Regions from separate parts of the Paenibacillus sp. IHB B 3415 genome, predicted to be linked through region 1. Evidence: predicted binding sites of a transcription regulator. Region 1 holds the regulator's gene; each other region holds the start of a gene.
What was found. The regulator Rex, encoded in region 1, represses fermentation and respiration genes when NADH is low (regulators of the CRP and FNR family bind a similar motif). The targets are predictions, from matches to a motif close to TTGTGAAATATTTCACAA.
Positions count from the first base shown of each region.

Region 2: nirB (nitrite reductase large subunit NirB) is a predicted target of Rex. The motif match lies at 1,777-1,794, and genes of this name have one in related genera.
Region 3: pflB (formate C-acetyltransferase) is a predicted target of Rex. The motif match lies at 2,165-2,182, and genes of this name have one in related genera.

Region 1 is NZ_JUEI01000098.1:5,393-9,766, forward strand. Features, by position in the region: gene dinG (ATP-dependent DNA helicase DinG) at 1-1,962, shown strand, start outside; gene QW71_RS31190 (redox-sensing transcriptional repressor Rex) at 2,114-2,767, shown strand; gene QW71_RS31195 (amidohydrolase) at 2,754-4,055, shown strand; gene QW71_RS31200 (DUF5590 domain-containing protein) at 4,082-4,374, shown strand, end outside.
Region 2 is NZ_JUEI01000013.1:61,766-66,139, reverse strand. Features, by position in the region: gene nirB (nitrite reductase large subunit NirB) at 1-1,673, opposite strand, end outside; gene QW71_RS07165 (hypothetical protein) at 1,877-2,563, opposite strand; gene ric (iron-sulfur cluster repair di-iron protein) at 2,707-3,402, opposite strand; gene QW71_RS07155 (helix-turn-helix transcriptional regulator) at 3,636-3,851, shown strand; gene QW71_RS07150 (hypothetical protein) at 3,838-4,281, shown strand.
Region 3 is NZ_JUEI01000013.1:85,867-90,240, forward strand. Features, by position in the region: gene adhE (bifunctional acetaldehyde-CoA/alcohol dehydrogenase) at 1-2,009, shown strand, start outside; gene pflB (formate C-acetyltransferase) at 2,271-4,374, shown strand, end outside.

The sequences.
Region 1 (4,374 bases):
CTTCCGGCCATTTATCACAGTGTCCGCAGTAATCAGAAGGTCATGGTCAGCACTCATACGATCAACCTTCAGGATCAGCTGCGTGAGCGCGACATCCCTCTTTTGACGAGTGTTGTGCCCTTCCCGTTCAAGGCAGCGATCTTTAAGGGAAGAGGTCACTATTTGTGTCTCCGCAAGTTTGAACATAGAATTAATAAAAGGGACTTCACAAGTCCCAGGGAAGAAGCGCTTACGGCCGCGCAGATGATGGTCTGGCTGACCCAGACGGAGACCGGCGATGATGAAGAGCTGAACTTAAGCGGGCGCGGCGGTGATTTCTGGGAGACCGTAGCCAGTGATACCGACTCTTGTCTGGGACGCTCATGTCCGTGGTTCCGGAAATGTTATTATCACCGGGCCAAGCATGAAGCCGGGATTTCCGATGTGGTGGTGACTAACCACTCCAAGTTATTCGCAGATGTTAAGGCCGGGCATCAGCTGCTTCCGGCTTACGAGCATCTCATCATTGATGAGGCGCATCATCTGGAGGACATTGCCGGCAAACATCTCGGAATGCAGATGAAATATTTCACCGTGGCGCATACGCTCACCCGTCTGTACAAGGACAGCCGGAGCGGACAGCTGCCTGCCCTGCGCCAGACCCTGCAATCGTCCGGCAGTGAGCAGGCTTCGGAATGGAGCAGTGTTATCGACCGGATCTATCCGGATCTGCTTACCGTCAAGGAGTCCTGGGATACACTTAGCGACAAGCTCTTCGGCTTGCTGCCTGAACGCAGCGATGCCGGAGCCGGTGAAGCCGGCCAGCTTGTCGCACGCCTGCAGCCGGGCAAGAAGCCCAAAGAGTGGGAGGAGCTGGCTGCTCTGGAGAATACACTCCATCTCAGCTTGAGCGATATCATCCGCAAGGGTGATAAAATGCTTAGTGAGATGCGTGATACGGACAGCCAGTCCTCTTCGGACAGTCTTGTGACGGATATCGGCGGGTTGTTCAAGGACCTGGCCTCCATCCGGGAGCAGATCCGTTTCTTTATGGGACTGAACGACGAGAATATCGTCTACTGGCTGGAGGGGAGCGGCAATTACCGCGGCAAATCGCTGCAGATGTATGCCGTTCCGGTGGATGTGAGCACCCAGCTCAGGGAGCTGTTCTTCGACAAGAAGAAGAGTATCATCCTGACCTCGGCCACCTTGTCTGTGGATAAGTCATTCCAGTTCATGATAGATAATCTCGGTCTTGGTGAGGCTGCAGAGCAGGGCCGTCTGATGACAGCCCTGCTTCCGTCGCCGTTCAAATACCGTGAGCAGGCACTGCTTGTCATTCCCCGTGATTTCCCGAGTGTCAAGGGAAGCATTGGGGATGCCCGCTTTGTGGATACACTGGTCCATTCTCTGGCAGAAACTGCCGTGGCTACCCGCGGGCGGATGCTTGTGCTCTTCACCTCCTACAAGATGCTGCGCCAGGTCTATGATCCGCTGAAGGAGGCCCTGGCTTCGCAGGATATCGCGGTGCTTGGACAGGGCGTAGAAGGCGGCAGCCGGAGCAAGCTGATCCGGCGGTTCCAGGACAGTTCGGCGTCTGTCTTGCTGGGTACGAGCAGCTTCTGGGAAGGTGTAGATATTCCCGGGGAAGCTTTGACCTGTCTGGCCATTGTCAGACTTCCGTTCCAGCCGCCTAATCATCCGCTGGCTGAAGCGAAGTCGGAGCTGCTCCAGGCACAGAAGAAGAATCCGTTCATGAAGCTGTCCGTCCCGCAGGCCGTAATCCGCTTCAAGCAAGGCTTCGGGCGGCTGGTCCGCACCGCGCAGGACCGCGGAATCGTTATTGTATATGATACCAGGGTAATCGAATCTTATTATGGGAAGTATTTCCTGTATTCGCTGCCCGGTCCCAAGATGGAGCATATGCTGACGGATCAGATCGTTCCGCGGATTGCAGAATGGCTTGAAGATGGCGGGGTTTAATAATCCGTCGCCGGTTGATATTATGTATAAGTAATTATTGTTCTGAAGTCCCGCGCTCCACGGCTGCTGCCCACCGGGCAGTCCCGGAGCACGGTTCCTATAACCGGCTTATCACGAAGCATATGCTATCAAACTTTTAGGAGGAGAAAACATGAAATCGGATAAAATATCGGAGGCCGTCGTTCGCAGACTCCCAGTGTACCTGCGTTTCCTGAACGATCTCCAAAAACGTGAAATCTCAACAGTTTCTTCTCAGGAGCTGGGACAGAAGCTTGATCTCAACCCCGCCCAGATCCGCAAGGACCTGGCTTATTTTGGTGATTTCGGCAGAAAGGGCATTGGTTATGATGTCTCTTATCTGATCGAGAAGATCCGACATATTCTTAAGCTGGACCAGCAGATTAATGTAGCTCTGGTAGGTGCAGGTAATCTCGGCCACGCCTTGTCGAATTACAATGCCTACTTGAAGGATACGATGAAGATTACAGCTGTATTTGATGCTTATGAGCCTAAGGTAGGCCAGCAGATCAACTCGCTGACTGTTCAGCCGATGAGTGAGCTGGGGGATACCATCCGTGCACAGGGCATCCGCATCGGGATTATTACCGTTCCGGACAGTGAAGCACAGAACGTTGCTGACATTCTGGTAGATTCGGGCATTGAGGCGATCCTGAATTTTGCCCCTGTAATTCTTAAGACTCCGGCTAATATCCGGATTCATGCCGCCGATTTCACTACGGATTTGCAGAGTCTGGCGTATTATTTGCATGACGGAAAGGACGAAGCTGAAGATGAGCAGCAATAAAACCATTATTAAAGACGGCCGTTTTCTGGTACCTGGCAGTGATAAGCCGGTGCTGAGCGGTTATATGACCATCGAAAATGATCTGATTACTTACATAGGTGAAGCGAAGCCTGTAATTGAAGAGGGCGCAGAGGTTATTGACGGCAGCCGTCTGCTGTTCATGCCCGGCCTGGTCAACACCCACGGCCATGCGGCGATGTCGCTGCTGCGCGGCTACGGCGATGATATGGTGCTGCAGGCTTGGCTGCAGGAAAAAATGTGGCCGATGGAAGAGAAATTCACCGGTGAAGATGTGTACTGGGGAACCTCTTTGTCTGTTCTTGAGATGCTGAAGGGCGGCACTACGACCTTCCTCGATATGTATGATCATATGGACCGGGTTGCTGAGGTTACAGAGCAGTCAGGCATCCGTGCAGTACTTATGCGCGGTGTTATTGGCCTGTGTCCGGAAGAGGTGCAGAATCACAAGCTGGCTGAGGCGATTGCTTTTGCCCGGAACTGGCATGGCAAGGCTGACGGCAGAATTACTGCGATGCTCTCGCCGCATGCGCCTTACACCTGTCCTCCGGAGTTTTTCATGAAGTTTGTCCAGGCGGCTCATGATCTTGATCTGCCGATGCACACGCATATGTCCGAAACGCGTCATGAAGTGGAGCAGAATGTGGCCGATTACGGCCTGCGTCCGGTCGCTCATCTGGAGAAGCTGGGAATGTTCACCCGGCCGTCCCTGATCGCCCACGGTGTTCATCTGAACGATGAAGAGATTGAGATTCTGGCCCGCCACAATGTTGGCGTATCCCATAATCCCGGCAGCAACCTGAAGCTGGCCAGCGGAGTAGCCCGTGTTCCTGAGCTGCTTAGAGCAGGAGTTAAGGTCTCCCTGGGTACGGACGGTGCGGCAAGCAACAACAACCTGGATATGTTCGAAGAAATGCGGCTGGCCGCGCTGATTCACAAAGGCGTAAGCGGTGATCCTACAGCAGTACCGGCTCCAGAGGCGCTGCTGATGGCGACCGAATATGGTGCACAGTCTATTTTCCTGAACCAGGTAGGCCGGCTTGCAGCAGGGATGAAGGCCGACTTCATCGCGATTGATATTGATCAGCCGCATTTGCTGCCGCATACCGATCTTTTGTCCCATGCGGTATATTCAGCCAGTGGCAAGGATGTGGAGCATGTCTGGGTGAACGGCAAACAGGTTGTGAAGCACGGACAATGCCTGACACTAGATGAAGAAGCCATCCGCCGCAAAGCGCAGGAAACGTTCGAGGGGCTGCTTAAACGGTAATACAGGTTATATGGAAAGGAAGCTGCATGTTGAAGAAGAGGAGAAAATGGCTTCCGTTGGGGATTTCCCTGGTTCTGCTCCTTCTGTTCGGACTAAGCCAGTTTTATGCCTACATTATGAAGGATCAGTGGAACGAGCGGAGTGAAGCCAAAGAGATTGCCAGAGCGCGGGACGGCTTAACTGAGGTATCCAAAGCACAGAAATCCGTCTGGGATGAAAATGCGATTTACTGGGTGCTTACCGGAAAAAATGATGCAGGAACCGAGCTGATGGTTTGGGTCCGCTTTACCAAGGAAGGCCAGCCAGCCGGAGGCGACAA
Region 2 (4,374 bases), on a different contig from region 1:
TTGGCGCTCATCCGTTCATTAACGAAGCGCGATTCCTTCTCGTCCTCATGGGTGTCCGGATAGATCATACCCAGATAATAGTTCACAGCAGGACGGCATTTAGAACAGCCTTCCGGCTGCTTCCAGTCCAGCACATGCATAACTTCTTTGGTGGTTTTGAGCCCTTTAGCCGTAATTTCGGCTACAATCTCATCCCGGCTAAGCGGGGTGCAGCTGCAGATCCCCTGCTTGACGCTTTGCTGGAAGCTGTCCCCTAATACGAACTGCAGAATCTGCTCAACAACTGGCTTACAGCCGCCGCAGGAACGGGTCGCTCCGGTGCAGGCTTTGATTTCATCCACTGTAGTGAAGCCATTCTCCGTAACGGCATCAACAATCGCCTTTTTGGTAACCCCGTTGCAGCCGCAGACAATTTCTTCATCGGCCATTGCTTCAACGGATAGACCTTTCTTGGCTCCGCCTCCGCCGCAGCAGCCTGTGCCCATGACCTCTCCATAGATCTCATCGGTCATTTCTGTTCCCTGCTTCACCAGCTTCTGCAGGCTCGCTGATTCCGTTACATCACCGAACAGAACCGCACCGACAATAATGTTGTTTTTGAGCAAAATCTTCTTATAGGTTCTCTTCCACTCATCCTTGGCGGATATGACGGTATGCTCCGCTGTTTCGGTGAACTCTCCGGCCGAGAAAACATCAACACCGGAAATCTTGAGCTTCGTCGCGACAACCGAACCTTCGTATCCCGGAGTCTGCACACCTGACAAATGCTTGGCCAGTACCATCCCCTGCTCGAAAAGCGGCGCTACCAGACCATAGCAGGTCCCCCGGTGCTCCGTACATTCACCGACAGAATACACGTTAGCCATGGAGGTCTGCAGATAGTCATTGACGACAATCCCGCGGTTAACCTCGATGCCGCTATCCTTGGCAAGCTGAACATTAGGTTTAATTCCGACTGCCATTACCACAAATTCTGCGGGCAACTCACTGCCGTCACTGAAGCGCAGCCCCGTAACCCGCTCTTCTCCAGTCAATTCGACCGTCTGCTTGCCCATGGCGAATTTCACACCTTGACGCGCAAGCTCCGCCTGCAGCATAGAAGATGCCGTACGGTCCAGCTGCCGTTCCATCAAATCCTCGAGCAGATGCACAACGGTAACGTCCATCCCCAGATTCACGAGGCCTTTGGCTGCTTCAAGACCAAGCAGACCTCCGCCGATTACAGCTGCCGTGCGGTATTGCTTCGCTGCGGCCAGCATGGCATCGCAATCTGCGATATCACGGAAGCCGACTACCCCGTCCTTTGTACTGCCCGGAACAGGTAATATAAACGAATTAGAACCCGTAGCAATGATAACCTTGTCGTAATGAACCGCCTGTCCGTTATCTGTAATCACCTGCCTGGTTTGTTCATCAATCCGGATGACAGTCGTTCCAGTATGCAGGGTAATATTGTTATCCTCATACCACTGACGGTCATTCAGGATAATATCTTCAATGGTTTTACTGCCTTCGAGAACATAGGACAGCATAATCCGGTTGTAATTGGGATGCGGCTCACTGCCGAAGATCGTGATATCATAAGCGCCGCCCAGCTTTAAAATCTGCTCAATAGTGCCTACACCCGCCATGCCATTGCCAATCAGCACTAACTTTTCTCTGTTCGCTGTCACTGGTAGGACCCTCCTTCAAAACTCAGATTTCTTCACAAACTTGCTTTATAGTGAAATTATACTGCCCAAAATTCCCCGGCATTTGTGATTCCAGTCACATTAAATGTGAAACATTTCACATAAAGTAAAAGACACAAAAAAAGGACCCCGCGCACTCGGCACAGAAATCCTTGTATCCGCTAAAACGGATTCCGCTATCGTAATTACTTTAGAACCAGTGATATCTCCAGCTTGTCCTGCGGTCTGAGCTTCATATCCACACCATTGCCCAGCAGCGCTTTGTCATTAACCTTCAGTTTCCACTCCTCACTGCTGAGTGGCGTGTAATCCATTACGGTAAGAACCGTCTTGTTATTTTCTGCCAGCTTAATCATCCCGCTGTTCTTCATAAGTCCCTTCACTGACAAATCTTCCGTAAAGGACAGCACATGCGAATGCGTCAGCTCAGGCTGTTCACTCCCGCCGTTCACCGTAAGGATAACCGGTTGAAATAACGCCCCGGCTGCGGCCGGCTGCGCCGTGAAGACAATCGCCGCTCCAGCCTCGATTGTACTGTTCCAGTCCGTAAGTTTCTTGCTGTTCACCTGTACTTCCCACATCATATCCTGACTAAGCGCAACCCTATTGACCTCAAGAATACTATAGCCGTCTGCAGCAAAAGTAACGATCCCGCTCTTTCTCAGCAGTTCTATGAAGGAATTACCTTCTTTATAAGCTTCGTTAAGCAGTCTGCCGGAGGTACCGGCCATTTCACGTTCACCCACCAGAATTGAAAAAGATAGTCCTGTGCTTCCGCCGGTGTTTCCCGGTCCCAGAACCGAGCTGCAGCCGCTGGCTGTGATTATAAAAACAAGGCACAGCAGTAAGCGCCCCATCCATTTCGTGGACATTCCACGGCACCGCCTTCTTATGTAATATCCCTGACTCTTTAAGGATACCGCATAGAAGACCTGTTCTCAAATTATTTCTGTTCTAAACCTTACGTTCTTTATAACAAAAAAGTCCCCGAAGGGACTTTCCGTAGCAATACATTTTATTGATAACGCAGGAACAGGATATTGTTCTCCAGATGCACATGCTCAAAGGTCATACCTTCCAGCTCCTCAAGGCGTGCATAGGTCAGGCGGTAAGTCGTGCAGGCATGCGCAGGCGGTGTGTAATCATTGGTTACCCGGCGGAGTTCGCGGAGGATCTCACCGGCCCCGTCATGCTCAGCTTCCAGATTATGCAGCAGGCCGCGCAGCTCCGATAGGCCTTCTTCAGTCGGGTTCTGTGTGTAGGCCAGCATTTTAGGGAATTCGCTCTCTTCTTCCTTCGCCGTATGCTGAAGCAGATCTTCGCGTAAAAGATTAAACAGGCGGTGCATCTCACCCAGATGCGGAGAATCCTCGCCATGCACGCGGAAGACTTTGGTCACATTCTGGCTGATTAGCGGAAGCTCTTCACGCAGGTAGCGGTGATGCTTGTTCACGATATAATTCACCAGCTCTTCAGAGGAGGCCTCGTTCCAGGCTGTATCCTCTTCCAGCACCGGATGCTCTTCCTGCAGCTTGTTCAGATCGTGAATCATCGCTTCCGGATCAAGCCCTTTCTCGGCAGCAGCTTCAGCCAGCGGCTTCGCGCCTCCACAGCAGAAATCAATACGCTTAGCCTTGAAATAATCCGCAGCCTTAGGGAACTGCAGGACGATGTCTCTGACCATTGCTTCAGAGGTAAAACCTGATTGAATTGTTATATCGTTTAATTGATTGGACGCCATTGTGGCCCCTCCTCATGTTATGGGTATAGGTTTTTAGTTGCTGATCACCTTTACACCTTAACACCGGCAGGAGGATGGACTAGTGATTGTACGCACTGGATATATAAAATTTTATTGAACGGAATGATTTAAAAAAAATCCATCATGTATAATATAGTAGACATAATGTTAAATATATATTACAATTTACACGAGGTGAGGGAATGAGGAAAAACCTGAGGCTTAAGGCCTCAAGAGCGGCAAAAGACATGTCGCAGAAGCAGCTGGCGGATGCTGTGGGAGTCACCAGACAGACGATTATTGCGATTGAGAACGGTGACTACAATCCCACCATCAGGTTATGTATTGATATTTGCCTAACACTGGGTAAGACGCTGGATCAACTTTTTTGGGAGGGAACTGAGCATGAGCAAAGCTAACCTGGACGAAAGACAACTGTTGAAGCGGAACAAAGCGGGGAATCAGTCATTTATTTTACTGGCCTTCCTGCTGTTGGCGGATATGGGCCTGCATAATTACGGAATACAGTGGCTCAAGTATCCATTGAGTAATTATGTTATTTTTATGATTGGTGTCGGCTCCTATTTGGTACGTCTGATCTGGAACGGTTCCTATGTAGGACCTGGACGGGAGGGCCTGACAGCTAATAGCAGAAGCGTAGCCGTTATCCTTCTAGCAATTCTGATTGCAGTATGTATCATTATTGCAGCGCGCGTGAGTCCACCCCCGATAACACCAGACGGTAGTGCAAGCGGAAACACAATTCTGATCATATCTGCAGCAGTTGGAGTGGTGATCTTAAGTCTGGTTTATTGGATCAGAAGAAGGAATAACCGGGATGAGGCGTAAAAAGTACCTGGCGGATTCCTAAGGATTCCCGATCATTCCCAAAGTGCTGCCGCATCAAGGAGCTCAACAAGTTAATCAGCAGCACTTTCCTTC
Region 3 (4,374 bases), on a different contig from region 1:
GCGGATCGGCAATGGTTAAAGCGGCTTACAGCTGCGGCAAACCGGCACTCGGCGTAGGTCCTGGTAACGTTCCTGCTTTCATTGAGAAGAGTGCTGACATTGATCAGGCAGTAACAGACATCATCCTTTCCAAAACATTCGATAATGGTATGATCTGTGCTTCCGAGCAAGCGGTTATCATTGAAGAAGCGATTTTTGACCAAGTGAAGAAGAAAATGATTGCGAACGGCTGCTACTTCGTAAACAAAGAAGAAGCTGCCAAGCTGACAAGCGGCGCAATGAATGTTGAAAAATGTGCGGTTAACCCGGCCATCGTCGGCCAATCCGCTGTGAAGATCGCTGAAATGTGCGGAATTCAGGTTCCTGCCGGCACGAAGATCCTGGTAGCTGAACTTGAAGGCGTAGGTACTAAATATCCGCTGTCCGCTGAGAAGCTGAGCCCGGTTCTGGCTTGCTACAAAGTGAAGAACGCAGACCAGGGTATCGAACGCGCAGCTGAAATCGTTGAATTTGGCGGCATGGGCCACAGCTCGGCTATCCACTCGAACAACGAAGAAGTAATCATGAAGTTCTCCAACCGTCTGCAAACCGGACGTATTCTCGTCAACTCGCCATCCACACACGGCGCAATCGGCGATCTCTACAATACTAATATCCCTTCCCTGACACTGGGCTGCGGATCTTATGGACGCAACTCTGTATCGCAAAACGTGACTGCAATCAATCTGATCAACGTGAAAAGGGTGAACCGTCGTACCGTGAATATGCAATGGTTTAAAGTACCTGACAAGATTTACTTCGAAAAGGGATCCACACAGTACCTGGCCAAAATGCCTGATATCACTCGTGTAGCAATTATCACTGACCCTATGATGGTTAAACTGGGCTATGTGGAAAGAGTTGAGCATTATCTGCGTCAACGCCAGACTCCGGTAGCGATCGAAGTGTTCTCGGAAGTTGAGCCGGATCCATCGACAACTACTGTAGAAAAAGGCGCTGCAATGATGAATAGATTCCAGCCGGACTGCATCATCGCACTCGGCGGCGGTTCCCCAATGGATGCTGCAAAAGGAATGTGGTTGTTCTACGAACACCCGGATGCAGACTTCAACGGCCTGAAACAGAAGTTCATGGATATCCGCAAACGGGTATACAAATTCCCTAAGCTCGGCAACAAAGCGAAATTCGTTGCGATTCCAACAACTTCCGGTACGGGTTCCGAAGTAACATCGTTCGCAGTAATTACTGATAAGACAACTGGCAATAATACTAAGTATCCGCTTGCTGATTATGAGCTGACTCCAGACGTAGCTATTATTGATCCTGAGTTTGTATACAGCTTGCCGAAAACTGCTGTTGCCGATACAGGTATGGATGTATTGACACATGCAATTGAAGCTTATGTATCTGTAATGGCTAGTGACTATTCCGACGGTTTGGCAATCAAAGCCATTCAACTGGTATTCCAGTGGCTGGAGAAATCCGCACTGCAAGGCGACAAGCTTGCCCGCGAAAAAATGCACAACGCTTCGACACTTGCCGGTATGGCATTTGCTAATGCATTCCTGGGTATCAACCACAGCTTGGCGCACAAATGGGGCGGACAGTATCACACAGCACATGGCCGTACCAATGCTATCCTGATGCCGCATGTTATCCGTTACAATGCTAAGAAACCTACGAAGTTCGCTGCGTTCCCTAAATATTCGCACTTTGTAGCTGACGAACGGTATGCTGAAATCGCCCGCATTCTAGGATTGCCTGCACGCACTACCGAAGAAGGCGTAACCAGCCTGATCAATGCAATCCGCGACATGAACAAAAAACTCGGCATCGAAGAATCCTTCTCGGCTCTCGGCTTTGATCCTAAGGACTTCGAATCCCGTGTAGATTACCTGGCTGACCGTGCATTTGAAGACCAATGTACAACTGCCAACCCAAAAATGCCGCTGGTATCTGAGCTTGCTGATGTATACCGCAACGCATTCTACGGAAGATTCGACAACTAATCTAAGATTGCCTGGCAAAGAATAAGGTTAAAGGTTAATATGGAACTGGATGGAAGTGACAAATATCACCGAAAGAGTGATATTTGTCACAGTCCTTTTTCAGAAAATAAACTAAAATGTTTATATAAACAACGATCCCAGTTATGAAGCCGCGATTGTGAATTTTATAACAACCAATAGCTATGGGATCACGAGACACGGGATTAACCTTCAAGCCCGCGATCTCTACAAATATACTAAATATAAATGGAGGGATTTAGCATGTCGGTGATTGAAAGAGAAGTACAAGAGGTTAAGTCGGGTTGGAGAAGTTTTACTAAGGGTACATGGGCTAAGAAAGTTGACGTTAATAACTTTATTGCCAAGAACATCAAGCCGTATGAAGGAAATGAAGAATTCCTGGTAGGTCCTACCAGCAACACCACTGAACTGTGGAAGATTATCTCCCAGCTTAGCAAGGAAGAAAGAGAAAGAGGCGGCGTATGGGATGTATCCCTCGATACTGTCTCCACTATCACTTCCCACAATCCAGGCTACATCGACAAGGACAAGGAACAAATTGTCGGCGTTCAGACTGATGCTCCTTTCAGACGTTCCATTCAACCGTTCGGCGGTATCAAAATGATGATCGACGCTACTAAAGCTTATGGCTTCGAGCTTCCGCAAAATATCGTTGACATGTTCACGAACATCCGCAAAACGCATAACCAAGGCGTATTTGATGCATATACACCAGACATGAGAGCTGTGCGTAAATCCGGCGTAATTACAGGTCTTCCTGATGCTTATGGCCGCGGACGTATCATCGGCGACTATCGCCGTATTGCTCTGTATGGTATTGATTTCCTGATTAAAGACAAGAAGCAACAATTGACTGAGCTTGAAGTGGATTCCATGACAGAAGAAGTAATTCGTCTGCGTGAAGAGCTGTCCGAGCAAATGCGTGCTCTGGGCGAACTGAAACAAATGGCTGCTGCTCATGGTCTTGATATCTCCAAACCAGCTAATAACTTCAAAGAAGCTACTCAATGGGTATACTTCGGTTATCTGGCTGCAGTTAAAGAGCAGAACGGTGCCGCAATGTCCCTCGGACGCGTATCCTCTTTCCTTGATATCTATGTACAACGTGATTTCGAAGAAGGTACTCTTACTGAAGAGCAAGCACAAGAAATCGTTGACCATTTCGTAATGAAACTGCGTATCGTGAAATTCCTGCGTACGCCTGACTATAATGATCTGTTCTCCGGCGACCCTACTTGGGTAACTGAATCCATCGGTGGTATGGCTGAAGACGGAACAACACGCGTAACCAAGAACAGCTTCCGTTTCCTGCATACCCTGTACAACCTGGGACCTGCACCAGAACCAAACCTGACTGTACTGTGGTCCGAAAAGCTGCCTGAAGGCTTCAAAAAATATTGTGCTAAGGTTTCTATCGAAACCAGTGCGATCCAATATGAGAACGATGATGTAATGCGTCCATATTGGGGTGAAGATTACGCGATTGCCTGCTGCGTATCCCCAATGCGTATCGGTAAACAAATGCAGTTCTTCGGTGCCCGTGCCAACCTGGCAAAAGCCCTGCTGTATGCAATCAACGGTGGTAAGGATGAAAAATCCGGCGCTCAGGTAGGTCCTGAATATCCGGCGATCACTTCCGAATACCTTGATTACGACGAAGTAATGAAACGTTTCAAACCGATGATGGAATGGCTGGCTAAGACTTATGTCAACACGCTGAACATCATTCACTACATGCATGACAAATATTCCTACGAACGTATCGAAATGGCGCTGCATGACCGCGACATTCTGCGTACTATGGCTTGCGGTATTGCCGGTCTGTCCGTTGCTGCCGACTCCCTGAGCGCAATTAAATACGCTAAGGTTAAACCGATCCGCAACGAAGAAGGTATTGCTATCGACTTCGAAACTGAAGGTGAATTCCCTTGCTACGGTAACAACGACGACGCTGTTGACAACATCGCGGTTGAACTGGTTGAAACCTTCATGAGCATGATCCGTAAAAACAAAACTTACCGTGATGCTGTACCAACTCAATCGGTATTGACTATCACTTCGAACGTTGTTTATGGTAAGAAGACTGGTACTACTCCTGATGGACGTAAAAAAGGCGAACCGTTCGCACCTGGTGCTAACCCAATGCACGGACGCGACAAGAAGGGTGCACTTGCTTCCCTGAACTCTGTTGCTAAACTGCCTTACTCCGATGCACAGGATGGTATCTCCAACACATTCTCGATCGTTCCTAAGGCTCTGGGTAAAGACGAAGAATCCCGTAAGTCCAACCTGGTATTCATGATGGACGGATACTTCCACAACAACGCTCAGCACTTGAACGTTA